Regions from separate parts of the Micromonospora echinaurantiaca genome, predicted to be linked through region 2. Evidence: riboswitches for the same ligand, from Rfam matches in the RefSeq annotation. Region 2 holds a riboswitch; each other region holds the start of a gene.

What was found. A riboswitch is a leader RNA that binds a small molecule or an ion and turns the genes downstream of it on or off. The one in region 2 is predicted to bind cyclic di-AMP.
Region 1: linked by a shared signal. The riboswitch ahead of GA0070609_RS03995 (coiled-coil domain-containing protein) and the one ahead of GA0070609_RS31665 (coiled-coil domain-containing protein) in region 2 are both predicted to bind cyclic di-AMP.
Region 3: linked by a shared signal. The riboswitch ahead of GA0070609_RS29285 (C40 family peptidase) and the one ahead of GA0070609_RS31665 (coiled-coil domain-containing protein) in region 2 are both predicted to bind cyclic di-AMP.
Region 4: linked by a shared signal. The riboswitch ahead of GA0070609_RS19025 (C39 family peptidase) and the one ahead of GA0070609_RS31665 (coiled-coil domain-containing protein) in region 2 are both predicted to bind cyclic di-AMP.

What each region holds. Positions count from the first base shown of each region.
Region 1 covers NZ_LT607750.1:855,020-862,243, reverse strand. Annotated here, with positions in the region: gene GA0070609_RS04015 (carbonic anhydrase) at 1-456, opposite strand, end outside; gene GA0070609_RS04010 (alpha/beta fold hydrolase) at 605-1,531, shown strand; gene GA0070609_RS04005 (HelD family protein) at 1,713-3,830, shown strand; gene GA0070609_RS04000 (cation diffusion facilitator family transporter) at 3,941-4,858, shown strand; cyclic di-AMP (ydaO/yuaA leader) riboswitch at 5,012-5,143, shown strand; gene GA0070609_RS03995 (coiled-coil domain-containing protein) at 5,148-6,221, shown strand; gene GA0070609_RS03990 (DUF2269 domain-containing protein) at 6,374-6,883, shown strand; gene GA0070609_RS03985 (hypothetical protein) at 6,918-7,224, opposite strand, start outside.
Region 2 covers NZ_LT607750.1:6,952,702-6,959,925, forward strand. Annotated here, with positions in the region: gene GA0070609_RS31660 (carbonic anhydrase) at 1-341, shown strand, start outside; gene GA0070609_RS31665 (coiled-coil domain-containing protein) at 420-1,436, opposite strand; cyclic di-AMP (ydaO/yuaA leader) riboswitch at 1,441-1,571, opposite strand; gene GA0070609_RS31670 (YibE/F family protein) at 1,738-3,108, opposite strand; gene GA0070609_RS31675 (copper-translocating P-type ATPase) at 3,478-5,631, shown strand; gene GA0070609_RS31680 (hypothetical protein) at 5,642-6,214, shown strand; gene GA0070609_RS31685 (DUF305 domain-containing protein) at 6,290-6,913, shown strand; gene GA0070609_RS31690 (metal-sensitive transcriptional regulator) at 7,018-7,224, opposite strand, start outside.
Region 3 covers NZ_LT607750.1:6,453,886-6,461,109, reverse strand. Annotated here, with positions in the region: gene GA0070609_RS29315 (RNA polymerase sigma factor) at 1-94, opposite strand, end outside; gene mraY (phospho-N-acetylmuramoyl-pentapeptide-transferase) at 231-1,334, opposite strand; tRNA gene GA0070609_RS29305 (tRNA-Gly) at 1,731-1,804, opposite strand; gene GA0070609_RS29300 (zinc metalloprotease) at 2,139-3,125, shown strand; gene GA0070609_RS29295 (pyridoxamine 5'-phosphate oxidase family protein) at 3,187-3,732, opposite strand; gene dcd (dCTP deaminase) at 3,812-4,390, shown strand; gene GA0070609_RS29285 (C40 family peptidase) at 4,448-5,488, opposite strand; cyclic di-AMP (ydaO/yuaA leader) riboswitch at 5,501-5,637, opposite strand; gene GA0070609_RS29280 (N-acetylmuramoyl-L-alanine amidase) at 5,879-7,224, shown strand, end outside.
Region 4 covers NZ_LT607750.1:4,228,217-4,235,440, reverse strand. Annotated here, with positions in the region: gene GA0070609_RS19045 (polysaccharide pyruvyl transferase family protein) at 1-183, opposite strand, end outside; gene GA0070609_RS19040 (acyltransferase family protein) at 502-1,713, shown strand; gene GA0070609_RS19035 (hypothetical protein) at 1,807-2,154, shown strand; gene GA0070609_RS19030 (hypothetical protein) at 2,273-3,037, shown strand; cyclic di-AMP (ydaO/yuaA leader) riboswitch at 3,325-3,466, shown strand; gene GA0070609_RS19025 (C39 family peptidase) at 3,704-4,531, shown strand; gene GA0070609_RS19020 (alpha/beta fold hydrolase) at 4,650-5,396, shown strand; gene GA0070609_RS19015 (DegT/DnrJ/EryC1/StrS family aminotransferase) at 5,637-6,749, shown strand; gene GA0070609_RS19010 (Gfo/Idh/MocA family protein) at 6,746-7,224, shown strand, end outside.

The DNA.
Region 1 (7,224 bases), 1.1 Mb from region 2:
CATCACCAGCGGTACGCCCAGCTCGTCGACGACGTACTCGATCGAGCCCAGCACCGCACGGTCCAGCACGTGCCCGCCGGTGCGGATCACGCAGATCGAGCCGAACGTCTGGTCGAAGATCGCCTCCAGCGGCACCCGCGAGTCGATGCAGCCCAGCACCACCGCGTACGGCTGCTGGTCGCCGGAGGCGCTGGCCGCGGCGGCGGTCACGTCGTGCCCGTGGATCGGCTGGCCGCTGACGAACCGCCGGTTGCCGGCCAGCAGCTCGGCCAGCGCGGCACGCGGCGTCCCGCCGGCCGCACGACCGTCCCGACCGGCACCACCGACACCACCGGGACCACCGCCGGCACCACCGCCGGCACCACCGGGACCACCGCCGGCACCACCGGCACCACCGGCACCACCGGCACCACCGGCACCACCGGCACCGGTCGGGACTGCCCGTGGGGAGCGCATGTCCCCCAGCCTGCTCGGACCGGCCGCCCGAGGCCGCCCAGTCGTGAATCTTTCTCTGAGTGCGGTTGGCGTGGTGTCATGACGGGTAGCCGGTGTTACCACCGGGTATCCCCGGTGTTGCGGATCCGTGCGGCCCGGGGAGGTGGCGATGCCGGAGCAGCTCGACCTACGTCTGCCCGACGACGTACGCCTGCACGTGGAGTGCACCGGGCCGGCCGACGCCGACGTCACCGTGGTGCTGCTGCACGGCTGGACGCTGGACGGGCGCAGCTGGCACCGGCAGCTCGCCGCGCTGCGCGACGCCACCGCCGGGTCGGTGCGGGTGGTCACCTACGACGCCCGCGGGCACGGCCGGTCCAGCTGCATGGCGCTGCCGACGGCCACCCTGGCCCAGCTCGGCGACGACCTGGCAGCGGTGCTGGACGAGGCGGCCCCGACCGGCCGGGTCGTGCTGGTCGGGCACTCGATGGGCGGCATGACGGTGATGGAGTACGCCCACCGGCACCCCGAGCACTTCGCCGCCCGCATCGCCGGGCTGGTGTTCGTCGCCACCACCGCCGAGGGGCACACGCACACCGTCTACGGCCTGTCGCCCCGGATCGCCCGGTTGATCCGGTTGGCCGAGACCACCGGGGCCGGCGTACTGGCCCGCTGCGGGTCCTGGCGGCCGCCGCGGGCGTTGCTGCGCGCGTTGCGCCCCAGCATCCGCTGGATGCTGTTCGGTGACCGCTGCGACCCATCCGACATCCGGCTGGTCACCTCGGCGGTGGCCCGGGCCTCGCTGCGCTCGATCGGTGGCTTCCGCGCCTCCATCGGGGCGCAGCACCGGCTGGAGACCCTCGCCGCGCTCGGCCAGCTGCCGGCCGCCGCGCTGGTCGGCGACCGGGACCGGCTCACCCCGCCGCCGTGCGCCGAATCGATCGCCGGGGCACTGCCCGCCACCGAGCTGACCGTCTGTCCCGGCGCCGGGCACATGCTGATGATGGAACGGCCGGAGGAGGTCAACGCCGCCCTGCTCGGCGTGGTCCAGCAGGTCACGGCTCGGCCGGCGGCGCCGGCGGCGCCGGCCGGCTGAGCCCGGCCGGCGGGTCACCCGGTCCGGCCGGGTGGGCGGACGGCCGACGGGTCACCGGGGTCACGGATCGCGTACGCCTCGGCCGCCGGTGACGGCGCTGCCGTACCCTCACCCGGTCAGCCTCGGCGCGCGGCCGCACGCCCCGTCGCGGCCGCCCACCGCTGTCGGAGGAGTGCGAGCGTTGACCGACCAGACCACCCTGGAGCAGGAGATCGCCGTCGAACAGCGGCATCTCGACCGGGTGTACGCCCGACTGGCGGAACTGCGCCGGTCCGCGGTCCGCGCCGAGCGGGAGGGCTACCGGCTCGCCCGGGTGGGCAACTTCGGCGCGCTGGTGGAACGGGACGCGATGGTCTTCCACGCCGCGCAGCGCCGGCACGTGCTGGACGCCGAGCACGAGGGGCTGGTCTTCGGCCGGCTCGACCTGCGCGACCGTCAGGTGCTGCACGTCGGACGGCTCGGCATCCGGGACGAGAACGCGGCCACCCTGGTGGTCGACTGGCGGGCCCCGGCGGCCGCCGCCTTCTACCGGGCCACCCCGGCGCAGCCACTGAACGTGGTCCGCCGCCGCATGATCCAGTCGTCCGGCGAGCGGGTCACCCGGATCGAGGACGACCTGCTCGATCCGGCGGCCGCGCCGGCCGACCTGGCGGTGGTCGGCGACGGGGCGCTGCTCGCCACCCTCTCCAAGGCCACCGGCCGGGGCATGCGCGACATCGTCGCCACCATCCAGCGGGAGCAGGACGAGGCGATCCGCTCCCCCGGCTCGGGCGTGACGATCGTGTCCGGCGGCCCGGGCACCGGCAAGACGGCGGTTGCCCTGCATCGCGCCGCGTACCTGCTCTACTCCGACCGCAGCCGGTACGCCGGCGGCGGGATCCTGGTGGTCGGCCCGTCCACGGTCTTCGTCGAGTACATCGCCTCGGTGCTGCCGTCGCTGGGCGAGGACACCGCCACGCTACGCTCGCTGGGCAGCCTCTTCCCCGGGATGACCGCCACCCGCACCGACCCGCCGGAGGTGGCGGCGGTGAAGGGCTCGCTGCGGATGCGCCGGGTGCTGGAGCGGGCGGTCCGGGACGCGGTGCCGGACCAACCGGCCGAGCTGCGGCTGCTCTACCGGGGCGAACTGCTCCGGCTGGAGCGGGCCGAGCTGGACGCCATCCGGGACCGCGCCCTGCCCCGGGGCGCCCGCCGCAACGAGGTGCGCCGGGCCGGCTTCGACGGTGTCTTCGCCGCACTCTGGGCACAGGCCCGCCGGCTGCACATCGGCCGGCTGCCGGAGCAGCGCGCCTTCGAGGACGAGCTGGCCGACCGTCCGGAGTTCCGGGAGTTCCTCAAGGCGTGGTGGCCCCGGCTGCACCCGCGGCACGTGCTCGGCTGGCTGGCCGACCCGCAGCGGCTGCGCCGGTACGCCGGCGGCATCCTCTCCGGCCCGGAGATCCGCCTACTCACGGCCGCGTACCGGACGCTGGACAGCGCGGGGTTGACCATCGCCGACGTCGCCCTGCTGGACGAGCTGGACGCGCTGCTCGGCAAGCCGGTGCGCCCGGCCCGACCGAAGCGGGACCCGTTCCAGTTGGCCGGCGGGGTCCGCGAGCTGAGCACCTTCGCCGACCGGCAGCGGGCCACCCGTGAGGCGGCCCGGCAGCGCCCGGAGGACTACCGCGAGTACGCCCACGTGGTGGTCGACGAGTCACAGGACGTCTCGCCGATGCAGTGGCGCATGATCGGCCGGCGGGGCCGGCTGGCGTCCTGGACGGTGGTCGGCGATCCGGCGCAGACCGCGTGGACCGGTGACCCGGCGGAGCTGACCCGGGCCCGGGACCAGGCGCTGGGCCGGCGCAAGCGGCACCAGTTCACGCTCACCACCAACTACCGCAACTCGGCGGAGATCTTCGCGGTGGCGGCGACGGAGATCCGCCGGCTCTATCCCGACCTGCCACTGCCCACCGCGGTCCGCTCCACCGGGGTCGACCCGGTCGAGCTGGTGGTGCCGGCCGCGGAGCTGGAGACCGCCGTGGTGGAGGCGGCCTCCGCGCTGCTCGCCGAGGTGGAGGGGACGGTCGGCGTGATCACCCCGGTGCCGCGCCGGGCCGAGGTCGCCGGCTGGCTGGGCGGGCTGGGCGCGCCCCGGCTCCAGGTGGTGACCAGCCTGGAGGCCAAGGGCATGGAGTACGACGGGGTGGTGCTGGTCGGGCCGAGCGAGATCCGCGCCGACCGGGGCTCCGGAGTACGCACCCTGTACGTGGCGCTCTCCCGGGCCACCCAGCGGCTGACCACCATCGACCCGACCGGCTGAGCCCGGGCGTCGTGGCGCCCCGGCGCCGGTGGCGGTCACCCGACAGTTGCATACATAGCTATGTGAGCATATATTTGACCGGGTCCGGACGGGCGGCGGAGGGTGTTCGCGTGGGCGCAGGTCATGACCACCACCACGGGTCGGCGGTGAACGCGGCCCACCACCACCGGGGCCGGCTCTGGGCCGCTTTCGGCCTGCTCACCGCGCTGATGGTGGTGGAGGCGGTGGCCGCCTTCCGCACCGGCTCGCTGGCCCTGCTCTCCGACGCCGGGCACATGTTCACCGACGTGCTCGGCATCGGGATGGCCCTCGCCGCGATCACCGCCACCCGGCGGACGACCGGCGACCCGCAGCGCACCTTCGGGCTCTACCGGCTGGAGGTGCTGGCCGCGCTGGCCAACGCCGTGCTGCTCTCCGGCGTCGCGGTCTACGTGGTGATCGAGGCGGTACGCCGGTTCGGCGACCCGCCCGAGGTGCTGGCCGGCCCGATGCTGGTGGTGGCCCTACTCGGCCTGCTCGCCAACGTGGCCGCCTTCGCGCTGCTGCGCTCCGGCGCCCGGGAGAGCATCAACGTGCGCGGGGCGTACCTGGAGGTGCTCGGCGACCTGCTCGGCTCGCTCGGCGTGATCGGGGCGGCGCTGCTGATCGCGGTCACCGACTGGTGGTGGGCGGACCCGCTGGTGGCGGTCGGCATCGGCCTGTTCATCCTGCCCCGCACCTGGCGGCTCGGGCGGGCCGCGCTGCGCATCCTGGTGCAGGCCGCCCCGGAGCACCTCCAGGTCACCGCGGTGCACGACCGGCTGGCCGCGGTGCCCGGCGTGGCCGGCGTACACGACCTGCACGTCTGGACGCTCACCTCGGGCATGGAGGTGGCCTCGGCACACCTGACCATGGCACCCGGCGCGGACGTCGGTCGGGTGCTCGCGGCGGCGCGCACCGCCCTGCACGAGGACTTCCGGATCGAGCACGCCACGTTGCAGATCGAGCCCGGAGCGGCGCCTGGGGCCTGCGGGTCGGTTGAGTGGTAATGAGCACAACCTTAAATCTGGGTGTGTATCGTGCGCTTATGCCGGATTTTCGAGTGACCACTAGGACACCCTCAGTCACATCCGCTGCACGGGTCACAGTGGCACCGGTAGGCTCTGTTCCGGCCTCCGCCAGGCGGCACGCACCGGTGCCGGCGGTGGCCGCCGCCTAATCGCCCGACGAGGCGAGCCGGGGAACCATGTTCCTGGGGTGCATCCGCGTCAGCGGTAGGGATCTTCCGTCCCGAACCCGTCAGCTAACCCGGTCGGCGGCTGACGGAAGGACACCTGCATGCCAGTAGTGGCACCTGTACGACGTACCGCCGCCCGGATGGCGGCACTGATCGTCACCACTCTCGCCGTCGGCGTCGCCATCGCGCCGGTCACCACCGCACCGGCCGGCGCCACCGCGCCCACCGCCGGCCTGCTCGCCGCCGCACCCGGCCAGGACTCCGAGGGCGGCACCCCCGCCCTGCGCGCCCAGCTGGAGGCGGCCAGCAAGGGCTACCTGGACGCGAAGGCGGCCCTGGACAAGTCGGTCAAGCGGCAGAAGGAACTGGGCGTCCAGCTCCAGGCCACCGAGCGCGAGCTGGCCGAGCGCACCAGCAAGGTCGGCGAGATCGCCGGCGTGGCGTACCGTGCCGGCCGGCTCGGCACGGCGTCCGCGCTGCTCAACAGCAGTTCCCCGGAGGGCTTCATGGACCGCGCCGCCGCGCTCGACGCGGTCGCCGCCAACGAGGACCGGGCGCTGCGCAACCTCCAGGAGACCCGCGACGAGGCCAACCGGACCAAGCTCGCCCTGGACGGCGAGATCCGCGAGCAGCGCAAGCAGGTCACCCTGATGGCCAAGCGCAAGGAGCAGGCCGAGCGGGCGCTGACCGTGGCCAACGCGAAGGCCTCCGGCGACACCTCCAACCGGGGCACCTCCAGCGCGACGGCCAAGCCGGCCCCGCGCAATGCCGACGGCTCCTGGCCGTCCGAGTCGTGCAGCGTCAACGACCCGACGCCGGCCAACGGCTGCATCACCCCGCGCACCCTGCACGCGCTGAACCAGGCCAAGGCGGCCGGCTTCACCCGGTACGTCTCCTGCTACCGCTCGGGTGGCTCCGGTGAGCACCCGAAGGGCCGGGCCTGCGACTTCGCGGCGCAGAAGAACGGCTTCGGCGGGGACGCCACCGGCGGGGACAAGACGTACGGCAACAACCTGGCCGCGTTCTTCATCAGGAACGCCGACCGGCTCGCCGTGCTCTACGTGATCTGGTACCGGCAGATCTGGCTGCCCAGCAGCGGGTGGAAGTCGTACAGCGGGGCGGGTGGCGACCCGTCCAGCGACCACACCAACCACGTGCACCTGTCGGTGTACTGACCCCGGCCCCGGTGACCCGTCCACGGCGGGCGGGTCACCGGGGTACGCCGGACGCAGCGGGCGCCACGCCCGGCGCTACGCCCCCGGACGTAGGCCGGGTGTCGTCAGCGGCCCGACGACCCGGGCCCGGTACGGCGGCAGCATCGTCCGGTATGAGCCGACTCTCGCCTCCCGCCCGCAAGGCCCTGCTCACCCTGCACCTGGTCACCTCGCTCGGCTGGCTCGGCGTCGACCTCGTCCTGCTCGCGCTCGGCGTCGCCGTGCTGCGCGGCGCCGACCCGGCAGCGGTCTACCCGATCTCCGCTCTGGTCGGCACCGTGCTCTTCGCCCCGCTGAGCGTGGCCGTCTGGCTGGTCGGCGTGGCCAGCGCCCTGCTCACCCCGTGGGGCCTGCTGCGGCACCGCTGGGTGCTGGTCAAGTTCCTGCTCACCACCGTGATGACCGGGCTGGTGCTGTTCCAGCTCAGCCCGACGCTGCGGCACGCCGGGGAGGCCGGGGCGGCGTTCCCGGTGCGGGACCGGATCGACCTGGTGGTCGCCCCGTCCGTCTCCACCACCCTGCTGATCGTGGCGACCGTGCTCTCCACGTACAAACCGTGGGGCCGGCTGCGGCGGGCCACCGGCACGCCCGCGCGGCGCCCGACCACGGCGGCGGCCCGCTGATCCCCGGCACCGGGCCCGGCCGCGGCCCGGGCGCTCAGCCGGGGGCCGGCGGGTCGGCCGGGCCGCGGTCGAGCAGCGCGCCGAGCCGGGCGGCCAGCCCCAGGTGGGCCGAGCGGGCCTGCCGGAAGGCGTAGCCGAACAGCGGCGCCGGCGCGGTCAGCGTGATCTCCACGTCGATCCGGACCCCGTCCGGTTCGACCCCCAGCCGGGTGCGGTTGCGCACCGTGGTGGCGGGCCACTGCCGCGCGACCGTGACGATCTCATCGGCGTCGGCGACCAGCACGTCCGCCCGGTAGGTGACCGGAAAGCGTAGCGGCCCGGCGGCCAGCCGGTCGGTGATC
Region 2 (7,224 bases):
GGCACGACTCGTGCGGCGCGGTGCAGGCGGCGAAGACGGCGGCGGAGACGGACACCTCCCCGGCCGGTCACCTGCGGGCGGTGGTGGACGCCATGATGCCCAGCCTGCGCCGGGCCGAGGCCGCCGGGGTGACCGACGTGGACGGGATCGTCGACATCCACATCGCGCACACCGTCGAGGCGATGCTGGGCAGCTCGGCCGTACTGGCCGCCGAGGTGGCCGCCGGGCGCTGCGCGGTGGTCGGGATGTCGTACCGGCTGGCCGCCGGTGAGGTGCGGACGGTGACCGCCGCCGGCGACCTGCCCGACCCGGCGGCGGACCCGACCCCGGCCGCCGCCTGACCGCACGCCGTCGCCGAAGACGGTGCGAGGGCCGTCCCACCGGGAACGGCCCTCGCGTCGCGCGGTCTCAGGCTGTCGCTACAGCAGCGAGACGTGCACGTGGTCGGTGTGGTTCGACGGCCCGCTGTACGACTTCCAGCCGGTCGCCGGGAACCAGATCTGCCGGTTCCAGATCACGTAGTAGACGCCCAGCCGGTCCGCGTTCCGGATCAGGAACGCGGCGAGGTTGTTGCCGTACATTCGGGTGTCCTTGTTGTGCCAGGGGGAGAAGCCGCTCCGCTGCAGCGACCAGTCGCAGGCCCGGCCCTTCGGGTGCTCCCAGGGGCCACCGGGGCGGTAGCAGCCGACGAACCGGTTGAACCCGGCCCGCTTGACCTCCTTGTACATGTGCAGCGTCCGGGGCGTGATGCAGCCGGAGGTGGTCGGGTCGTTCTGGCTGCACGACTCGGCCTTCCAGTCGCCGTCGGCGGTGCGGCCTGGGGCGATCCGGGCGACCGGCGAGGTGGCCGACACCAGGCCGCCGGTGAAGCCCAACCCACCCACCAGGGCCAGCGCCTTCTCCGCGTCGCGCTTGTTCTTGGCCATCAGGTTGGTCTGCTTCTGCTGCTCGCGGATCTCCGCCTCGAGCGCCAGCTTCGCCTGCTCGGCGCGGGTCTTCACCTCGTTGATCTCGGCGAGCTTCTTGGCGTTGACCATGTTCAGCTCGTCCAGGGCGGTGGCTCGCTCGACGAACGTGTCGGGGCTGTTGGCCTCCAGCAGCAGGGCCACGGCCCCGATGCGTCCCGTCCGGTACGACTGGGTGGCGAGCTGGCTGACCTGCGGGGCGAGTGCGTTCAGCTCGGCCTGGGCCCGGTCGACCTCGAGCGCGAGTTCCAGCTGGCGCTTCTTGGACTTCTCCAGCCGGGACTTCGCCTGGGAGTAGTTCCGGTTGGTCGACTCGATCACGTCCGTGATCAACTTCGAGTCGCCGTCCTCGTGTCCCGAGGGCTTGGGGGTGCTGGGTGCGGCCGACGCCGGGAGGGGCCCGGCAAGGACGGCCAAGGCGGCGAACACGGCCACCACAGGTGTCAACCAGCGGCGTAGGGGTGCCGTCACAGTGTTCCCTTCCGTCGACCGCCGACCGGGTTAGCTGACGGGTTCGGGGCGGAAGTGGCCCCTACCGCTGTCGCGGACTCACCCCACGTACCTGGGTCCCCGGCTCGCCTGGCGGCGATTGGGCGGCGGCACCGCAGGCGCCGCTGCGCGCCTTCGGCGGTGACCGGCAGCGAGGTTACCCGAGAGTCCACCGGTGGATCTACGTCCCGAAGCCGACTAAATGCGTTATTTCGTAACGGCGGACGGTGACCAGTGACGCGTTTATCAAGCTCGCCGGCCTGGACGGTCACGCTACGGAGTCTCACCATGTGGCGTCCGTGCTCCTGTCCGGATCGGGCCACCCGCTGGAGGTGGCGGAGGACGTGTTTCCGGCACGCGGCGCGGTCAGCGCCCGCAGCGCCTCGGCCCGGTCCGGGACCGGCCGGGAACCTTCCGGGGTACGCGACGGCTCGTCGCCGGCACCGCCGTCGCCGTCGCCGTCGGCGGTACGCGCGGCGGCGCGGCCGGCCGTGGTCACCAGCGCGGCGAGCGCGGTGGTCAGCGGCACGGCGGCGATCAGCCCGAGCGTGGCGACCGCGCTGCGGACGATCTCCTGGGCGAGGAACTCGCTGGTCAGGATCTGGGTCACCGACCGGGAGTCCGCGGTGAGCAGGAGCAGCAGCGGCAGCGACGCGCCCGCGTACGCCAGCACGATGGTGTTCACCGTCGAGGCGATGTGCGCCCGGCCGACCCGGGTCGCCGCGCGGTAGAGCTGGAGCCGGGACAGGCCTGGGTTGGCGTGCGCCAGTTCGGTGACCGTGGCGGCCTGGGTCACCGTGACGTCGTCGAGCACGCCGAGCGAGCCGATGATGATCCCGGCCAGCAGCAGCCCGTGCAGGTCCACGTCGGCCTGGAACATCGACAGCGTGGTGGCGTCCTCGGAGCCGTACCCGGTGAGGTGGGTGGCGGCGGTGGCGAGGGTGCCCAGGACCCCGGTGAGCACCAGGCTGCCGAGCGTCCCGAGCACCGCCACCGAGGTCTGCGCGGTCACCCCGTGGGTCAGGTACAGCACCACGAACATGATGAGCGCGGCGCCGACGATCGCGATCAGCAGCGGCGACCCACCGGCGCTGATCCCGGGCAGCACGAAGGCGAGCAGGATGGCGAAGCTGGCCGCCAGGCCCGCCAGCGCGGCCAGCCCACGCCACCGGCCGAACGCCACGATGGCGGCGGCGAAGAGCAGCACCAGCCAGACCAGCGGCTTGCCGCGCTGGTGCTCGGCGATGTTGTAGCTGCTCGCCGTCGGGTCGGCCGGGTCGGTCAGCTTGACCAGGATGATCTCGTCACCCACGGCGACGGTCGGGGCGCCGGGGCCGCTCGGCACCGGCGTCTGCACCTCCTGGCCGGCGTCCGGACCGTCGGCCACCTTGACGGTGACCGTGCCACACGGTCCCGCGGCGCTGCCGCCCTCCGGCGTCTCCGGGGTCGGCGGGCAGGCCTCGGTCAGCACGCGGGTGACGGTGCCGTGGTAGCGGGGCGGATCGGTGCCCTGGTCGACCCCGGAGGAGTCGCGGGGCCACAGCAGCAGGGCGGCGACCACCGTGACCACGACTAGCGGGACCACCGTCGCGACGAGGATCCGCCGCACCCCGGGCGGGGCGGACGGAGCGGGACGGTTGTGGTCGGCGCCCATTGAGTGTCTCCCAACGAATCCGGGGCGTGGTACGTGTCGGCGGGCCGGTCGGTTCAGTGCCGCCGTCGGGCCGGCCGGAATCGTGGGTGGGATCGCCTGAGGGTGGCGACGCGACCACGTACCGTCGGCCCGGCGGCCGGCCGGCCCCGTGCGGTCGGCGGCGCCGATGCCCGGCGGCGGGTCGGATGGTGCGAGATCCGAAGGGCCATCGTGCCGAATCGTAGCCATCCCGGCATCCGGTCGCTGGTCGCGCGGGGTGGTGTCGGGCACCGGACCCCGGCGTACGCCCGTGCGCGGGTGGGGTGGTGGCAGGGGGCCGGACCCGGCGGTTGGCCCGCGCGGGCGGCCCCGGTCGGGGATGTTGGAGGCATGGCTGAGCAGACCCCGCCGCACGACGGCGCGCCGCGCGCCGGCCACGGCAGACCCGCTGGACAGGCCGGCGGCGACCACGCCGGGCACGGTGGGCACGGTGGGCACGACAAGCACGCCGGGCACGACCCGGAGATGTTCCGCCGCCGGTTCTGGCTCTGCCTGCTGCTCACCCTGCCGGTGGTGGCCACCAGCCACATGGTGATGGACTGGCTGGGCTACTCGCTGGAGTTCCCGGGCCGGTCCTGGGTGGGGCCGGTGCTCGGCTCGGTGGTCTTCTGGTGGGGCGGCTGGCCGTTCCTGGTCGGCGCCGTCCGCGAGGTGCGCGACCGGGCGCCGGGGATGATGCTGCTGGTCGCCATGGCGATCACGGTCGCCTACGCCGCCTCGCTGGCCACCAGTCTGGGCGCCTTCGACCTGGACTTCTGGTGGGAGCTGGCCGCCCTGGTCACCATCATGCTGCTCGGGCACTGGCAGGAGATGAAGGCGATCGGGCAGGCCCGCGGCGCCCTCGCCGCGCTGGCCGCGCTGCTGCCCGACGACGCCGAGCGGGTCACCGGGGACGGCGGGCTGGAGCGGGTTGCGGTGGCCGAGTTGCGGGTCGGCGACGTGGTGCTGGTCCGGCCCGGCGGCCGGGTGCCGGCGGACGGTCGGGTGGTGGACGGCGCCGCCGAGCTGGACGAGTCGATGATCACCGGGGAGTCCCGGCCGGTGCCACACTCGGTCGGCGACCGGGTGGTGGCCGGCACGGTGGCCACCGACTCGGCGGTGCGGGTCCGGGTCGAGGCGCTCGGCGAGGAGACCACGCTCGCCGGCATCCAGCGCATGGTCGCCCAGGCCCAGCAGTCCAGCGGGCGGGCCCAGGTGCTGGCCGACCGGTTCGCCGCCGGGCTGTTCTACGTCGCCACCGCCACCGCCGTGCTCACCGTGCTGGCCTGGACCACGCTCGGCGACCGGGACGAGGCGGTGGTCCGGACCGTCACGGTGCTGGTGATCGCCTGCCCGCACGCACTGGGCCTGGCCATCCCGCTGGTGATCGCGCTCTCCACCGGGCTCGCCGCGAGCTCCGGCATCCTGGTCAAGGACCGGCTGGCGCTGGAGCGGATGCGCACCGTCGACGCGGTGCTGTTCGACAAGACCGGCACGCTGACCCGGGGCGAACACGCGGTCACCGACCGGGCGGCGGCGGCCGGCTCCGACCCCGACGACCTGCTGCGGATCGCCGCCGGGGTGGAGTCCGACAGCGAGCACCCGCTGGCCCGGGCGATCGTCGCCGCCGCCGGCCCACGCGGCGGTCCGGCCCCGGCCACCGGCTTCCGCTCCCTGCCGGGCCGCGGCGTCCAGGCCACCGTCGCCGGGCGGGAGTACGCCGTGGGCGGCCCGGCACTGCTGCGCGAGCTGGGCGTACGGCTGCCGGACGAGCTGACGACGGCGACCGACCGGTGGTCGGCCCGGGGCGCGGCGGTGCTCTACCTGGTGCGGCTGCCGGACGCCGCGCTCGGCGCCTTCGCCCTCACCGACGAGGTGCGCCCCGAGGCGCGGGAGGCGATCGCCGAGCTGCGCGCCCAGGGCGTCCGGACCATCGCCATGATCACCGGGGACGCCCGGCCGGTCGCCGAGGCGGTCGCCGCCGATCTCGGCTTCACTCCCGGCGTCGACGAGGTCTTCGCCGAGGTGCTGCCGGCCGACAAGGACGGCAAGGTGACCGAGCTGCAGCGGCGCGGGCTGACCGTGGCAATGGTCGGTGACGGGGTGAACGACGCCCCGGCGCTGGCCCGGGCCGACGTCGGGATCGCGATCGGTGCGGGCACCGACGTGGCGATCGAGTCGGCCGGGGTGGTGCTCGCCTCGTCCGACCCGCGCGGGGTGACCGCCGTGATCCGGCTCTCCCGCGCGTCGTACCGGAAGATGCTGCAGAACCTGGCCTGGGCGGCCGGCTACAACGTGGTGGCGCTGCCGCTGGCCGCCGGTGTGCTGGCCTGGGCGGGGCTGGCGCTGAGCCCGGCGCTCGCCGCCGTGCTGATGTCCGCCTCGACCATCGTGGTGGCGCTCAACGCCCAACTGTTGCGCCGGGTACGCCTCGGCCCGACGGGGCCGGTCGGCCCCGGAAGCGAACCGGCCGGTGCCGCCGCGGCGGACCGCGCGGCGGGCTAGCGTGGTAGCCGTGCGGACGACGGCGGCGGTGTCGCTCGGGCGGTGGGCCCGGCTCCTGCTGTTCGTGACGCTCTTCGGGCTCGCCGCCATGCACACCCTCGGCCACGACACGCACGCCGACCACGGCTTCGGTGCCGCCGGCCACGGCTCAGCCGCCGCTGACCACGGCTCAGCCGCCCGCATCGGCCCCCTGGCCGACGTGCCCGAGGCCGCCGCCGGCCACGCGGCCGTCGCCGCCGTAGCGGGCGGGACCGCCACGGTCGGGCTCGGCGCGGCCCACGCGACCGGGGTGCGTACGGCCGTCGACGCCACGGTTCCCGGTGGCTGTCCGGCCGGCTGCCCGACCGACCGGCTGCTGCCGTCCGGCGGCACCGGGAGCGGGGACCTGCCCGGGTGGGCGGTCTGCCTGGCCGTGCTCGGCGTGCTCGCGGTGTCGGTGCTGGTCGCGTGGCTGCTGCTGACGCTCCGGCGGTCCGCGGCGCCGGGTGCCCGGCGAGTGGGCCGCTCCACCTCGCCACCCCGGGCCCCGCCGCCCGGCCCGATCGGGCTACGACTCACCACGGTCGCGGTGCTGCGCAGATAGGCGACCCGGCGCGGAACGGTTCCGGTTCCGCGTCCCCGCTCTGCCGCGTAGCCACCGAATCCGAAAGGTCGAACCGTGTTCACTCGTACCATCGCGCGCCGGGCCGCCCTGGCCGGCGCCGGCACCGTCGTCGTACTCGCCCTGGCCGGCTGTGCCGGGGACCACTCACCCTCCGGGATGGGGCACGACCAGCCCCGGTCCACCACCACCGGCGCGTCCGCCAGCGCGGCCGCGTTCGGCCCGGCCGACGTCATGTTCGCCCAGATGATGATCCCGCACCACCAGCAGGCCGTGGAGATGGCCGACCTGGCCGCCACCCGGGCCGCCGATCCGGAGGTCAAGCGGCTCGCCGGGCAGATCAAGGCGGCGCAGGCGCCGGAGATCGCCACCATGAGGGGGTGGCTGGCCGCCTGGGGCCGGCCGATGCCGTCCCCGGGTGGGGAGATGCCGCACATGGACCACGGCATGCCCGGGATGATGTCCGCGGCCGACATGGCGCGGTTGGCGGCCGCGTCCGGTCGTGAGTTCGACCGGCAGTTCCTGACCATGATGATCGCCCACCACGAGGGTGCGATCACCATGGCCGAGGACGAGCTCGCCGACGGCGCGAACTCGGACGCGAAGAAGCTTGCCCAGGAGATCATCACTGCTCAGCGGGCCGAGATCGCCACGATGCGGGAGATCCTGGCCCGGCTCTGACGCCGACGCCCGGGCCCGCGCGCCGTTCCGGTGGCGGGGCCCGGGCTCCGGTGAACCGGCGACGGGTGGGCCAGCCGCGCTTGATGAGGCGGCCGACGGGTGAGTCAGCCGCGCTTCATGAGGCGGCCGACGGCGGCCATCATCTCGGTGGCCATCTCGTCGGCGCGGCCCTCGGCGGCGCCCTCGTGCATGCAGTGCCGGGCGTGCCCGTCGAGCAGGCCGAGGGCGACCTTGTCCAGGGCCGCCTGGATGGCGGAGATCTGGGTGAGCACGTCGATGCAGTAGCGGTCCTCGTCGACCATCTTCTCGAT
Region 3 (7,224 bases), 500 kb from region 2:
CGAGCCGGCGCTGGCCGTACTTCACCACCTGCCCGTAATCGGCCGCGTAGACCCTGGTGAACCAGTCCTCATCGCGTTTCCCCGGTGGACCCATCCAAGACTCCCGCCTCGTTGACGAACTCTCACCGTGGCTTGTGTCCTCTCCGGCCCGATGATTACCGGCAACCACCTATCAGAGCCGCACGCCGCGGCACGCTGCCTCCGGGTACAACAGGCTTGTCGCGTGGCTCTTATCCAACGACCGCCAAGTAATCCGAGTAGAACAGGCCCAGGCCGACCGCCACGCAGACGCCGGCCACGATCCAGAACCGGACCACAATGTTGACCTCGCTCCATCCGGCCAACTCGAAGTGGTGGTGCAACGGCACCATCCGGAAGACGCGTCTACCGGTGGTCCGGAACGAGACGATCTGGATCACCCAGGTCGTCGTGATGATGACGAAGAGCCCGCCGATCATGATCGAAAGCAGCGTCGTGCGGGTTGCCACCGCGAGCCCGCCGATCAGGGCGCCGAGCCCGAGCGAGCCCACGTCACCCATGAAGATCCGCGCCGGGGACGTGTTCCACCACAGGAAGCCCACGCAGGCGCCGGCCGCCGCCGCGGCGATCATGGCGATCTCCAGGGGATCCCGGACCTGGTAGCAATAGTCGTTCACGCGGGCGTACGCGTCGTCGGCGCACCAGTGCCGGTACTGCCAGAACCCGATCAGCGCGTACGCGCCGAGCACCAGGATCGACGCGCCGGTGGCCAGGCCGTCGAGGCCGTCGGTGAGGTTCACGCCGTTCGACATCGCCATGATCACGAAGACGATGACCATGACCGCGCCGACCTTGCCGACGTCCAGCCAGCTGATGTCGCGGATGAGCGAGATGTGCTCGCTGGCCACGGTCTGGCCGTCGGTGCTCGGCACGTAGAGCGCGGCGATGCCGAACCCGCCGCCGACGAGCGCCTGGCCGAGGAGCTTGCCTCTGGCGGACAGGCCATCGGAGTTGCGCCAGCGCACCTTGAGGAAGTCGTCGAAGAAGCCGACCGCGCCGCAGAAGACGAACAGCCCGAGCAGCACCAGGGCCGTCATGGTCGGCCCCTCCTGCGCGATCTGCCGCTCGGGCAGGGTGGTCAGGGCGATGTGCCCGGCGACGTAGGCGAGGACGGTCGCCACGATGAAGACGACGCCGCCCATCGTGGGCGTGCCCTTCTTGCCCTGGTTGCTGGCGAGCCCGATGGATCGGATCGGCTGGCCGGCCTTGAGCGCGGTGAAGACGCGAATCGCCACCGGCGTGCCGAACAGGGAGATGATGAACGCGACCGCGGCCGCGACGATGACCGCCCTCACGGGCGAACCTCCACGAGATCCGGATTTCTCACGGCGTCCCCACCGAGCTTCCACATCAGCGCCGGACGTATCGACCTGAGCTGGCCGTGCAGATGGTCCTTGGCGAAGTCATCGATCACGAGGCACGAGCTTGCCATCCGGCGGCGAGCGGAGCAGCCCTGGACCTCACAGCGCCGTGCCGTTCAGGGTGAGGCAAGCTAGCGCGGCCCCTCCGCCCGGGCCGTGGTGATCCATCAGCACACGGCCCGGGAGCGTGACGAGCACATCGCTGACGGCCTCAGCTCGCAGATCAAGGAGAGCAGGGATCGGGCACGCAGCGGGCACGGCCGGCGCAAGAAGCGGTGGCAACGATGAAGGCCCCAGCCAGGAAACCTGCCCTGAGCCGGGGCCTTGCGGTGGAGCGGGTGACGGGAATCGAACCCGCACTGTCAGCTTGGGAAGCTGATGTTCTGCCATTGAACTACACCCGCAAGCGGCACCACTGTACCTGAGTCACCACGCCGGTGCATCCAGGTACCCCCTCCGCCGGACCGCGCCGTCAGCCCCGCGGGCGGCGCGCCGCAAGATCCACACACAACTTTCGGGAAGTAGCGGCCTCACAGACCCCGCGAGGCAACAACTTGCGGGATGTCGCGCCGACCCAGCCGGGCCGCCCGGCCGAGGGACCAGCCGCTGCCACGAAAAAGTTTCAGTCCGGCAACATATGGGCGTTCTCAAATCTGTCGATCGGTTGTAACGTCTGGCCCACGTTCTCAGCCACGGCGTGACATACCCCCTGTCGCGCCGCCAGAAAGAGGTGGGCCCATGGGACTTCGTCCCGACCTGCTGACCCGGCGTGCCGCCGGTGTCGCGTCGACGACCCTCGCGCTGCTGCTCAGCACCGCCGCGGTGGGCGTCGTACCGGCCGCTTCGGCCTTCTCCGCCGCACCCGGTGAGGCATGCGTCGAGCCGGCCGACGTCCACGCCGATGCCCGGATCAAGGCGGGCGGCGCGGCCAGGCACGAACCGAACGAGCTGACCCTCGCGGAGACCCGCGAGCGGGAGGCCGACCTGGCCGCCGCGCTGCGCGAGCGGGCGCGCTTCCGCGCTGGCGCCGGGGCGACCACCCTCGCCGCGACCGTGACGATCCCGGTCGTGGTGCACGTGATCCAGGAGAACAGCACCCGGGCCGGCGGCAACATCCCGGACTCGATGATCACCTCGCAGATCAACGTGCTGAACCAGTCTTACAGCGGCGCGACCGGCGGCGCGGCCACCGCGTTCAGCTTCCAGCTGCAGAAGATTAACCGGGTGACCAACCCGGCGTGGTACCCGATCGTGCAGGGCTCGTCGGCGGAGCGGTCGATGAAGTCCTCGCTGCGGGAGGGCGGCAAGAACACCCTCAACGTGTACCTGGGCGAGCTGAGCAACGACCTGCTCGGTTGGGCGACCTTCCCGCAGCGCAAGCTGAGCAGCATGGACGGCGTGGTCGTGCTGAGCGAGTCGCTGCCGGGCGGCACCGCCGCCAACTACAACCAGGGCGACACCGGCACCCACGAGGTCGGCCACTGGCTGAACCTCTACCACACCTTCCAGGGCGGCTGCTCGGGCCAGGGCGACGGCGTCAGCGACACTCCGGCCGAGGCCTCGCCGGCCTTCCAGTGCCCGACCGGGCGGGACACCTGCACCGCCCCGGGCGCCGACCCGATCACCAACTTCATGGACTACACCTACGACTCGTGCATGTACCAGTTCACCGCCGGCCAGGCGAGCCGGATGCTGACCGCGTGGAACGCGTACCGCGCGGCCTGATCTGACGTACGGCCATCGGTGCCGGCTCCGCACGACGGAGCCGGCACCGCTGTCTTCGCGGCTAGGCGGCCTCGCGGCGGGCGTCGTGGTGCCGCAGCCGCGACGCGGGGTCGGCGGCCGGGGCGTCGGCGGGCGCACCCGGGTCGAGCCAGACCTGGACGGCGGGGCGGCCGTGACCGTTGCCGGGGCCACCCGCGGCACCCGCGTCACGGCGGGTCAGCATCGCCACGTCGACGGTGAACTCGAACAGCCGCCAGTCGACGTGCGGAGCGGCCCGGTGGCTGCGGGCCAGCCGGGCGACCCGGGCCGGGTCGGTGACCGGGCGGGCGTGCCCGGCGACGTAGGCCTCGTCGTCGCTCTCCTCCGGCGGGAAGGAGTGCAGCGCATAGCGCCCGTCGCGTTCCAGGTCACGCCGTTTCGGCGAGTCGACCACGAAGCAGAACAGCCCCTCGTCGGTGATCACCGGGGAGACCGGGTGCACCCGGGGCCCGCCGTCGGCGCGGACCGTGGCCAGGTAGCCGAAGCCCGGCCCGTACTGCTGCATGAGAACGCGGATCCCGTCGGCGAGTCGGGGCTCGTCAGCGGCGAATTCGGACCAGGAAGCCATGTGGACAGTCTATCGAACAGGTGTACGAACACCTAGTCCGACACGCAGGTCACCCGGGCGGCTTCGCTATGGTGTTCCGATGCTGCTCTCCGACCGCGACCTGGTCTCCGAGATCAAGGCGGGCGCCCTGGCGCTGGAGCCGTTCGAGCCCACGCTGGTGCAGCCGTCCAGCATCGACGTACGCCTGGACAAGCTGTTCCGGGTCTTCAACAACCACCTCTACACGCACATCGACCCGGCGCAGCAGCAGGACGAGCTGACCTCGGTGGTCGAGGTGCCCGACGGCGAGCCGTTCGTGCTGCACCCGGGCGAGTTCGTGCTCGCCTCCACGCTCGAGGTGATCTCGCTCGGCGACCAGCTCGCCGGCCGGCTGGAGGGCAAGTCGAGCCTGGGCCGGCTGGGCCTGCTCACCCACTCCACCGCCGGCTTCATCGACCCGGGCTTCTCCGGCCACGTGACGCTGGAGCTCTCCAACGTGGCGAACCTGCCGATCACCCTCTGGCCGGGCATGAAGATCGGTCAGCTCTGCATCTTCCGGCTCTCCTCACCGGCCGAGCACCCGTACGGCTCGGCCGTCTACGGCTCCCGCTACCAGGGGCAGCGCGGCCCGACGCCGAGCCGCTCCTGGCAGCAGTGGCGCACCTGGCCGACCCGCTGACGCAGCAGGAAAGGGCCCGCTCCGACGCCGGAGCGGGCCCTTTTCGGTGGTACGCGGTCAGCCCGGCCTGCCGTAGCTGTGGATCGGGCCGTCGTCGACCTTCTTCATCTTGATCGGCACCCCGGCCCGGGAGGCGTGCACCACCCAGCCGCCGCCGACGTACATGCCGACGTGGTGCAGGTCGGCGTAGTAGAAGACCAGGTCACCCGGGCGCAGCTCGCCCCGGCTGACCGTCTTGGTGACTCCGCGCTGCTGCGCGGCGTTGTGCGGCAGCGAGACCCCGGCCTTGGCCCAGGCGGCCAGCATCAGCCCGGAACAGTCGTACGAGTTCGGGCCCTCGGCGCCCCAGACGTACGGCTTGCCGATCTGGGCGCAGGCGAACTTGACCGCCACCCCCGCCGCGCCGCCCGGATAGCTGGCCGGGCAGGGGGCGGGACGCAGCGGCCCGCCGCCGCCGTTGCCGTACACCTTGATCCGCAGCTTCTGCAGCCGGTCGATCTCGGCGTTGATCTGCTTCTTCTTCGCCGCCAGCTGCGCCTCGACCTGGGCGAGCTGGGCGACCATCTCGTCAAGCGGCGCCTTCTTGGCGGCCAGTTGGTCGCGCAGGTCGGCGACCTGTCGCACGTCCTGCTGCTGGCGGTCGGCGAACCGGTCGAGCATTTCGAGCTGCCCGACCACCTCGCCCGGCGAGCGACTGCCCAGCAGGGCGTTGATGGTGAGCACGTTCTCGCCCTTGTAGGCGCGGACGGCCAGCGCGCTGACCTTCTCCATCGCCTCGTCGACCTGGGCCTGGAGCGGTTTGATCTGGGCGGCCAGGGCGTCGGCCTGCTTCCGCTTGGCGGCCAGGTCCTGGCGGGTGGCGTTGTGCCGTTCGATGATCGGTTCGAGCTTGTTCCAGTCCTCGTCGATCTGGCGCTCGATCTCGGCGACGGTGGGTTCGGCGTGGGCCGCCGTGGCGCCGCCGGTCAGGACGGCGGCGAAGCCGACCAGGGCGGCGAGTGCGGTGGTGAAGCGGGACCAGCGTGAACGCGGCGCAGCCGTCGCCGGGCCGGCGTACGCCGACCGTGCCGACGGTGGCCGCGGGGCATGGTGTGCCACCGGGCTCCGTACTCCTTCTTCCCAGACCGCCTACCGGGTTAGCTGACGGGTTCGGGCGGGAAGGGGACGCCCTACCGCAGTGGCTGCGGATTCACCCCGGGTTACCTGGTTCCCCGGTTCGCTCGCGAGCGATTCGGCGGTGTCGGACCGTTACCGCCCGGGTTGGACGGACCTGTTGCCGGGCCGACGAATGACCAGAGTAGAGACGGTCGTTATCAATCCGCAACCCGTGTCGCCGTGACACTCCGTACGCCCCGGCGATCGACGGTTCTCGCCGGGACGCGTCGAAGGTTTTCTTCCTTAGGAGTTGATACATGGAAAGGTATTGACGACAGGCCCGGCCCGGGGTGAAGGTGGCCGCATCGTCCACCCGTCTGACCAGGGGGTCCGATGCAGTTGTCCACAAGGTCCACAAGGTCCACGAGATCCACGAGATCCACGAGATCGAGGAGCAGGCGCACCCTGCTCGCCGCCGCCGCGACGCTCGCCCTGGCGGTCACCCCGTTCACCGCCGCTCCGGCCGCCGCCGAGCCCCTCGACCGGCAGCAGCAGTACGCCGCCGCGGCCGCCGAGTTCGGCGTGCCGGAGAGCGTCCTGCTCGCCGTGTCGTACCTCGAGTCGCGCTGGGACACCCATCCCGGCAACCCGAGCACCAGTGGCGGCTACGGTCCGATGCACCTCACCGACGCCGCCCACGTCACCGCCCAGCCCGCCGGTGGCCACATCGACGAGGGCGAGGACCCGCGCGGTGACGAGGCACGGCCGCTGACCGTCGCCGCGCCCGCCGTCAGCGAGTTGGCACCGGCCGCTCTCGGCGACGCCGCGCTGCAGACCCTCCAGGCCGCCGCCGCGCTCACCGGCGCCAGCGAGGAGGCGCTGCGCTCCGACCCGACCGCGAACATCCGTGGCGGAGCGGCGCTGCTCGCCGCGTACCAGCGGGAACTGGGTGGCCCGGTCGACGCGGCCAGCGACCCGGCGGCCTGGTACGCCGCGGTGGCCCGCTACTCCGGCGCCGGCGCCGAGGACACCGCAGCCGCCTTCGCCGACGAGGTGTACGGGCAGCTCCGCGAGGGCGCGAGCCGGACCACCGACGACGGGTACCGGGTGACCCTCGCCGCGCGGGAGGTCAACCCGGACACCTCGACGCTGCACCAGCTCGGGCTGCGGCGCGGCGAGCGGCCCGACGGGCTGGAGTGCCCGGTCGGCCTCGGCTGCGAGTGGATCCCGGCCCCGTACGAGAAGTACGGCCCGGGCGCCGGCGACTACGGCAACCACGACCTGGGCAACCGGCCAGCCCAGCAGAAGATCGAGTACATCGTCATCCACGACACCGAGGGCTACTTCTGGCCGAGCGTCGGCCTGGTGAAACGGGCCGACTACGTCGGCTGGCACTACACGCTGCGCTCGGTGGACGGCCACATCGCCCAGCACATCAAGGCCAAGGACGTCGGCTGGCACGCCGGCAACTGGTACGTCAACGCCAAGTCCATCGGCCTGGAGCACGAGGGCTTCGCCGGGCACGGCACCTGGTACACCGAGGCGATGTACCGCACCTCGGCCAAGCTGGTCCGGCACCTGGCGCTGCGGTTCAACATCCCGCTCGACCGGCACCACATCATCGGGCACGACAACGTCCCGGGCACCGTGCCGTCGACCGTCGCCGGGATGCACTGGGACCCGGGGCCGTACTGGGACTGGTCGCACTACTTCGACCTGCTCAAGGCGCCGTTCCGGAC
Region 4 (7,224 bases), 2.7 Mb from region 2:
CAGGTCGATCTTGAACTGGTTCGAGGTGATCTCGGTGCTGCGGGTCTTGAGCAGCTTGTGGGCGGCGTGGCTGAAGACGAGGTTGCCGTTGTTCTCGCCGATCCAGTTGCCCTCGAACGCCTCCTCCGCGGAGTAGACGTCGAACGGGCCCTTCTTGGCCCGCATCAGGATCCGCTGGTGCATCTCGCCGCTCCGCCTCTCGTCCGCCCTCGGGAGCGTTCCGGGCGCACACCGCGTCACCGCTCGACTCCGGCCGGCCACCAAGGCCGGGCGGCTCGCACCTGAGGGTTCGGGGAATATTAGGCCACCGGCCGCCCTGTGCACAGACGCCCGTCACCGCCGTGCCCCGGCCCGGTCAGCCGGTCGGCGCCGCCGGGTAGGGTGCCCGGGCGGGACTCCGCCCCGGGCGCCACCTGCGGCGCTCCGGCCGCGGGTCGCCCGCGCCGCCGCCGAGAAGGAGACGTACGTGCTGGTCACCTCGCCGACGGCCGGGAGTGGGGCATGACGGCCGCCGCCCCCGCCGCGCCGTCCGCAAGCCGGCTGCCGTCGCTGACCGGGCTGCGCTGGATCGCCGCGCTGCTGGTCTTCGGTTTCCACGCCGGCACGATGCGGATCATCGCCGAGCCCGACCACCAGGCCGTGGTGAACTGGTTCTTCACCCTGGGTCTGTCCGGCGTGCAGTTCTTCTTCATCCTGAGCGGGTTCGTGCTGGTCTGGTCGGCCCGGCCGGGCGACTCCCGGCGGGCCTTCTGGCGGCGCCGGTTCGCCAAGATCTACCCCAACCACCTGTTGCTCTGGGCGCTGGTGCTGCTGGTGGGGCTCTGGTTCGCCGACCCGGTCAACGTCGGCGCCGCGCTGGAGAACCTCTTCCTTCTGCAGGCCTGGGACCCTCGACCCGGCCACTTCTACAGCGTCAACACGGTCAGCTGGTCGCTGTCCTGCGAGTTCTTCTTCTACTTCTGCCTGCCGCTGGTGCTGCCGCTGGTGCGCCGGGCCCGGCCGTGGGCACTGTGGGCGGTGGTGGTCGGGGTGCCGCTGCTCATCCTCGCGCTCTGGCCCGGTCAGGCCCTGGTGCCCGAGGCCGACCGCTGGTGGTTCACCCAGGTCTTCCCGCCGGTGCGGTCGCTCGAGTTCTGGATGGGAGTGGCCGCGGCCGAGCTGATGCGTCGTGGCCGTTGGCGGGGGCCGGGCCTGCCGCTGGCCAGCCTGATCTTCGCGGTCACCTGGGTGGTCGCCGCTCAGTGGGTCCGGGCCGAGCTGTGGGCGGCGCTGCTCTCGGTGGCGTACATCCTGGTCATCACCGCGGCGGCGGACGCCGACGTGCGGGGCCGGCGCTCACCGTGGCGGTCCCGGCCGATGGTCTGGCTCGGTGAGGTCTCGTTCGCCTTCTACCTGGTGCACGTCTTCGTGATGATCACCGTGCTCCGGCTCACCGGGGACTGGGGGACCGGCTTCACCGGCTGGTGGGGAGTGGCCGTGGTGCTCGGCTTCCTGCTGCTGAACCTGGGTCTGGCCGCGTTGCTGCATCGGTACGTCGAGACGCCGATGATGCGCCGGCTGGCTCCGCGCCGTCCGAAGCGGACGATCGGCGGCCCGGCGGCGGTCGCGGCGCCGGACCCGCTGCCGGCCCCGGCCGGCCCGACGGTCGCGCAGGTTGCCGTGCCGGGTCCGCGCACGCTCGACCGGCCATCGGCGTACGTCGACTCGCGCTGAGCCGTCCACCCTGGTCGGCGCCCTCGGCGCGGCGAAGCCGCGACACGCCCGGCGGCGGTGCGGGGGACCGGACCGGACGGTAGCGTTGTCGTCGTGCTTCCGGTCGCGCTCGCCTGTCCGCTGTGGTGGGTGGCGCGCTGGGCCGCGCGGCTGACGGCCGGCCTCGCCGTCGCCGTCGCGATCGCCCTCGGCACACCCGGCGCGGTTGCCGCCCCGGCCGAGCCGGAGCCGGCGGCGTGCTCCGCCGCGTCCGTGCACGCCGACGCGCGCGCCGGGTCCGCGTCGACGGCCGTCGGCGCCGAGCAGCGCGCCGAGCCGGCTGGTCCGGTCACCGAGCCGACACCGGTCGATGCCTCGCCAGCACCGCGCCACGACGCCGCGCCGGCGCCGGCCGGGTCGGTCCCGGCCGTCCGGGCCCCGCGCGCCCCGCCGCGCGTCTGATCCGCCGCGGCGGCTGACGCCCCCGCCCGCGATCCCCGGTTCCGCACCCGTCCGGCCTCGGCGTGTCCCCACGACGCCCGGACGCGGCTCCCGCTTCCGCATCCGCTTCCCCCGTGAGGTGCCGACCTTGGAGACCGTCCTCTACCACCAGTTTCTGATCGACGTGCCGCGCGCCGCGGCCATCTGGTCCGGCCTGCTCGTGCTGGCGCTGACCGTGCTCACCGTGCTGGTCGCCCGCCCCGAGCGCGCCACCGACGAGGAGCCCGCCCCGGCGGCCGCCGAGCCGGCCGAACCCGACCTCGCCGACCTGCGCCGGTACGCCGAGGAGGTGGCCGTCGCCGCGACCCGGGCGGCGCAGACCGCCCGGCGGCGGCGCGCCGACTGGCTCGCCGCGCAGGCGGAGGTGGAGCGCGCCTGGCAGGCGTACGACGAGGCGGAGACCGCCGCTCGCCGGTTCGTCGGGGCCGCTGCCCTGCCCGCCCCGCGCACCCCGCGCACGCCGGCCGAGTACGCCGCCCGGGAGCGGTGGCTGCACCACGCGGCGATGGCCGCCCATTGGCGGGGGGAGCTGTCGGCTCGGCAGTTGTCCGACGTGTTCTGCCACCGGGCTGGCTGGGACCCGCGGCGGCACCCGGTGCAGCAGGAGATCGTGCTCGCCCGGGCGGTACGCGAGCAGCGCCGGGCCGGCTACCGGCTGGCCGCCGAGCGGGAGCGGTCGGCGTGGCGGGACGCCGAGCTGGCCGCCGAGGCGGCCCGAGCCCTGGCCGCCGAGGCGTACGCCGCCGCGGCCCGGCTCCGGCCGGGCCGGCCGGAGCCGGGCCGCGTGTCGGTGCCGGCCCGTCCGGTCGCCCCGGCCCGCTGGCGTCCCGCTCGGGTTGGTTGATCGGGAAATATTCCGGTGACGCCGGTCACAGCCGGCGAGAAATCGGTCATTCGGCACGGACGGGTCGAGGCGGGTCGACAATTCCTGGACCGCACCGCACCATTGTCCGGTTGTCGCCCGGTAACGGCGTCGGAGAGGCCTGTCCCATCGAGTCACGCCAGTGCGTAACTGACCGCAAAATTGTCGGGCGGAGACAGGTTTACGCAGGTGGACAGGGGTTGGCAGGCTTCTGACCGACCAGTAATGTCGGCCCGTCTGGTGCGGTTACCGATCGCAAGAGGCGACGCCGCGCCGACCCGCCTAATCGTGATCATACGAACCGGGGAACCAATGCTCCTTTGGGGTGAATCTGCGGGCTGCGGCCCGTGGTAGGGCGTACTTCCCGCCCGAATCCGTCAGCTAACCCGGTCGGCGGCGTCGGAAGGAGTTCCATCCTCGTGCAGCACGATCCCACCCTTCGGTTGTCCCCCCGCCTCCACGGCCCCGCGGTGTCCGTACCGCTCGCCCCGATCGCGAGCTGACCGACCGGCAACCGCCCCGCCCGACATCCGGGCGTCTTCCTGAGCGGCCCACCCACCCGCGGACCAGGGGTCCGCGTGGTCGAGCCGGCCTGCCCGCCGGCACCGCCCGTGCGCCGCTCGCCCCCCGAGTCCCCGTGGAGGAACCGTGAAGCACCACCTGAAGCGCCAGTTGCGGCGCATCGCCACCGAACGCCCCTACCAGGTGGCCGCCGCCTCCGCCGCGGCCCTGGTCCTCGCCTCCGGCGCCGGCGCGCTCGCCGCCGGCACCGAGGAGGCCCCGACCTCGGCGCCGGCCCAGGCCACGGTGGCCGAACTGCGTGACGCGCCAGCCGCCGCCTCGCGTGGCGAGGCCCGGCTGGGCACCGCCCCGTCCGGCGCCGCGCCGTCCAGCGCCGCCCCCTCGGCCGCCGCCTCGTCGGCCGCGCCGAACCCGGACCTGACCCGCAAGGCGGCGCCGAAGCCGCCGTCGCGCAAGATCCTCAACTACGACTACCAGGCCCAGACGACCTTCTACAACTGCGGCCCGGCCGCCGTGCGGAACGCGCTCAGCGCCGCCGGCATCGACCGTACCCAGGACGCCCTCGGCGCCCAGCTGGGCACCACCGAGATGGGCACCAACTCCGCCAACGACACCACCCGCGTGCTCAACGCCATGGTGAAGGGCGACCCGTACCGGACCCGGATGATCTCCGGCGGGGCGGCCACCCCGGCCCAGATGGACCAGCTCCAGGCCGACGTGGTCCGGGCCATCACCGACAAGCGGGGTGTCGTGGTGAACGTCGCCGGCAGCGCGACCGACACCAACGGCGGCTGGCACTCCTTCCCCGGTGGGCACTACATCGCGGTGGTGGGCTACGACGACGACGGCCGGCTGGTGAAGATCGCCGACTCGGCGAACCCGGCGACCGCCTCGTACTGGATGACCACCATCGACCTGGCGAACTGGGCGGCTACCCGCGGCTACTCCGCCTGATCCGCACCTCCGCGCCACTGCCGTCGGGCGCCGGCTCCCCATCCGGGGGGCCGGCGCCCGACGTGTAGCGGCGGCCGGCTCTCGCCCCGGCCGTCCGACCGGTGGCACACTGCGCCCTATGGTCGACGAATCGGGTACCCGGGACGGCCGGCGGCCGCTCCTGCTGCTGCTGCACGGCATGGGCGCCACCGGCGAGGTGTGGCTGCCCTGGGCGCCGCTGCTGGAGCGCCGGTGGGCCGGCCGGTGGCTGGCCCCGGACCTGGCCGGGCACGGCTGGTCCCCGCCGCTGCCGCGGTACTCCTTCGCCGGGCTGGCCGGGCAGGTCGCCGGCGGGCTCAAGCCGGGTGACCGGCTGGTCGTGCTGGGGCACTCCCTCGGCGGCGTGGTGGGGCTGGCGCTGGCCGCGCGTACCGCCGGGCTGACGGTGGACGCGGTGGTCGGGCTCGGCATCAAGGCCGTCTGGTCACCGGCCGAACTGGACCGGGCCGCGGAGCTGGCCGCCCGCCCGGTCACCTGGTTCGCGACCCGCGACGAGGCGGCCCGCCGCTACCTGAAGGTGGCCGGGCTGACCGGACTGTTCGCCCCCGAGCATCCGGCCGTGGAGGCCGGACTGCGGCAGGTCGACGGCCGCTGGCGGCTGGCGATGGACCCGGCCGCGTTCGCGGTGGGGGAGCCGCGCCTGCCGGCCCTGCTGGCGGCGACCGACGCGCCGGTGGTGCTGGCCCGGGGCGAGCGCGACCCGATGGTCTCCGACGAGCAGCTCAAGGAGTTCGGCGTGCCGGTGGTGACGCTGCCCGGACTCGGGCACAACGCGCACGTGGAGGACCCGGAGGCGGTGCTCGCCCTGGTCGACCCGTACCGCTGATCCCCGCCGCTGCGGTTCCCGGCGGGATGAGGGTGTTGTGCCGCCATGCCCGGAGCACTCGGGATAACATGCCCGTACGTCCCGGAGTGCGCCGGGCGTCCTGTTTGTCCGGGTGATCCTTCCGCACCAACCCCAGCGGATCGTCCGGCGGTAACCCCACCACCCCTCCTGTCCACATCTGAACGACATGGCGCCGCGTCCGGACCCGGACGCGGTCGCTGTTCGACGGGAGGAAGCCCCATGGTCGGGCTGACCACAGAAGAGATTCCACCGGCGAGGCCGGTCATCGGCGAGGCCGAGATCGCGGCGGCGGTACGGGTGCTGCGCAGCGGCCGCGTCGCGCAGGGGCCGGAGGTCGCCGCGTTCGAGGAGGAGTTCGGCGAGCTGGTCGCCGGCCGGCACTGTGTCGCGGTGAACTCGGGCACCTCCGCCCTGCAGCTGACCCTGATGGCGCTCGGATTCGGCCCGGGCGACGAGGTGATCGTCCCGTCGTTCTCCTTCGCCGCCAGCGCCAACGCGATCCGGCTGGTCGGCGCCCGGCCGGTCTTCGTCGACATCGAACCCGGCAGCTTCTGCCTGGACCCGGCGGCGGTTGCCGCGGCGGTCACCCACCGCACGGTGGCGATCCTGCCGGTGCACCTCTACGGGCACCCCGCCGCGATGGACCGGATCATGGCGGTCGCCGACCGGCACGGGCTCGCCGTGGTCGAGGACGCCGCCCAGGCGCACGGCGCCGCCCTGGCGGGAAGGCCGGTCGGCGCGTTCGGCACGGCCGGCTGCTTCAGCTTCTACCCCACGAAGAACATGCACTCGCTGGAGGGCGGCATGGTCAGCACCGCCGACGGCGAGCTGGCCCGTACCCTGCGGCTGCTGCGCAACCAGGGCATGGAGCAGCGGTACGCCAACGAGATCGTCGGCGCCAACATGCGGATGACCGACGTGGCCGCGGCGATCGGCCGGGTGCAGTTGCGCCAGCTGCCGGAGTGGACGGAGCAGCGGCGGGCCAACGCGAAGCTGCTCGACGCCCGGATCACCGGCATGGTCACCCCGCCGGTCGCCGACGCCGCCCGGCACGTCTACCACCAGTACACGGTGCGGGTGCCGGGTGGTCGCCGCGACGCGGCCCGCCGGCGCCTCACCGAGCTGGGCGTCGGCAACGCCGTTCACTACCCCACGCCGATCCACCGCCTGCGGCCCTACCTCGCCGAGGACGGCCGACCGGGCCCGTGGGAGCTGCCGGAGACCGACCGGGCCGCCGCCGAGGTGATCTCGTTGCCGGTGCACCCGGCGGTGTCCCAGCAGGACCTGGAGCGGATCGCCGAGGCCGCCAACCTCGCCGGGGGTGCCCGATGACGCGGGCCCGGCTGCGCGCCGGCCTGATCGGTCTCGGCGCCATGGGGCGTAACCACGCCCGGGTCCTCGCCGCCCTGGACGGGGTGGAGCTGGTCGGCATCGTCGACCCGGCGGGCGACCCGACCAGCGCGCTGCGGGTGCCGGTGGTGCCCGACCTGGACGGCCTGCTGGCGATCGGCGTCGACTACGCCGTGGTCGCCTGCCCGACGGCGCTGCACGAGCAGGTCGGGCTGGCGCTGGCCGCCAGCGGCGTGCCCGCGCTCATCGAGAAGCCGCTCGCCCAGTCGGTGGCCGCCGCGAGCCGCCTGGTCGAGGCGTTCGAGGCCGCCGGCCTGGTGGCCGGGGTCGGCCACATCGAGCGGTACAACCCGGCCCTGCAGAGCCTGCGCCTGCGGCTGGAGGCCGGCGAGCTGGGCGAGGTGTTCCAGGTGGTCACCCGGCGGCAGGGGCCGTTCCCGCACCGGATCGCCGACGT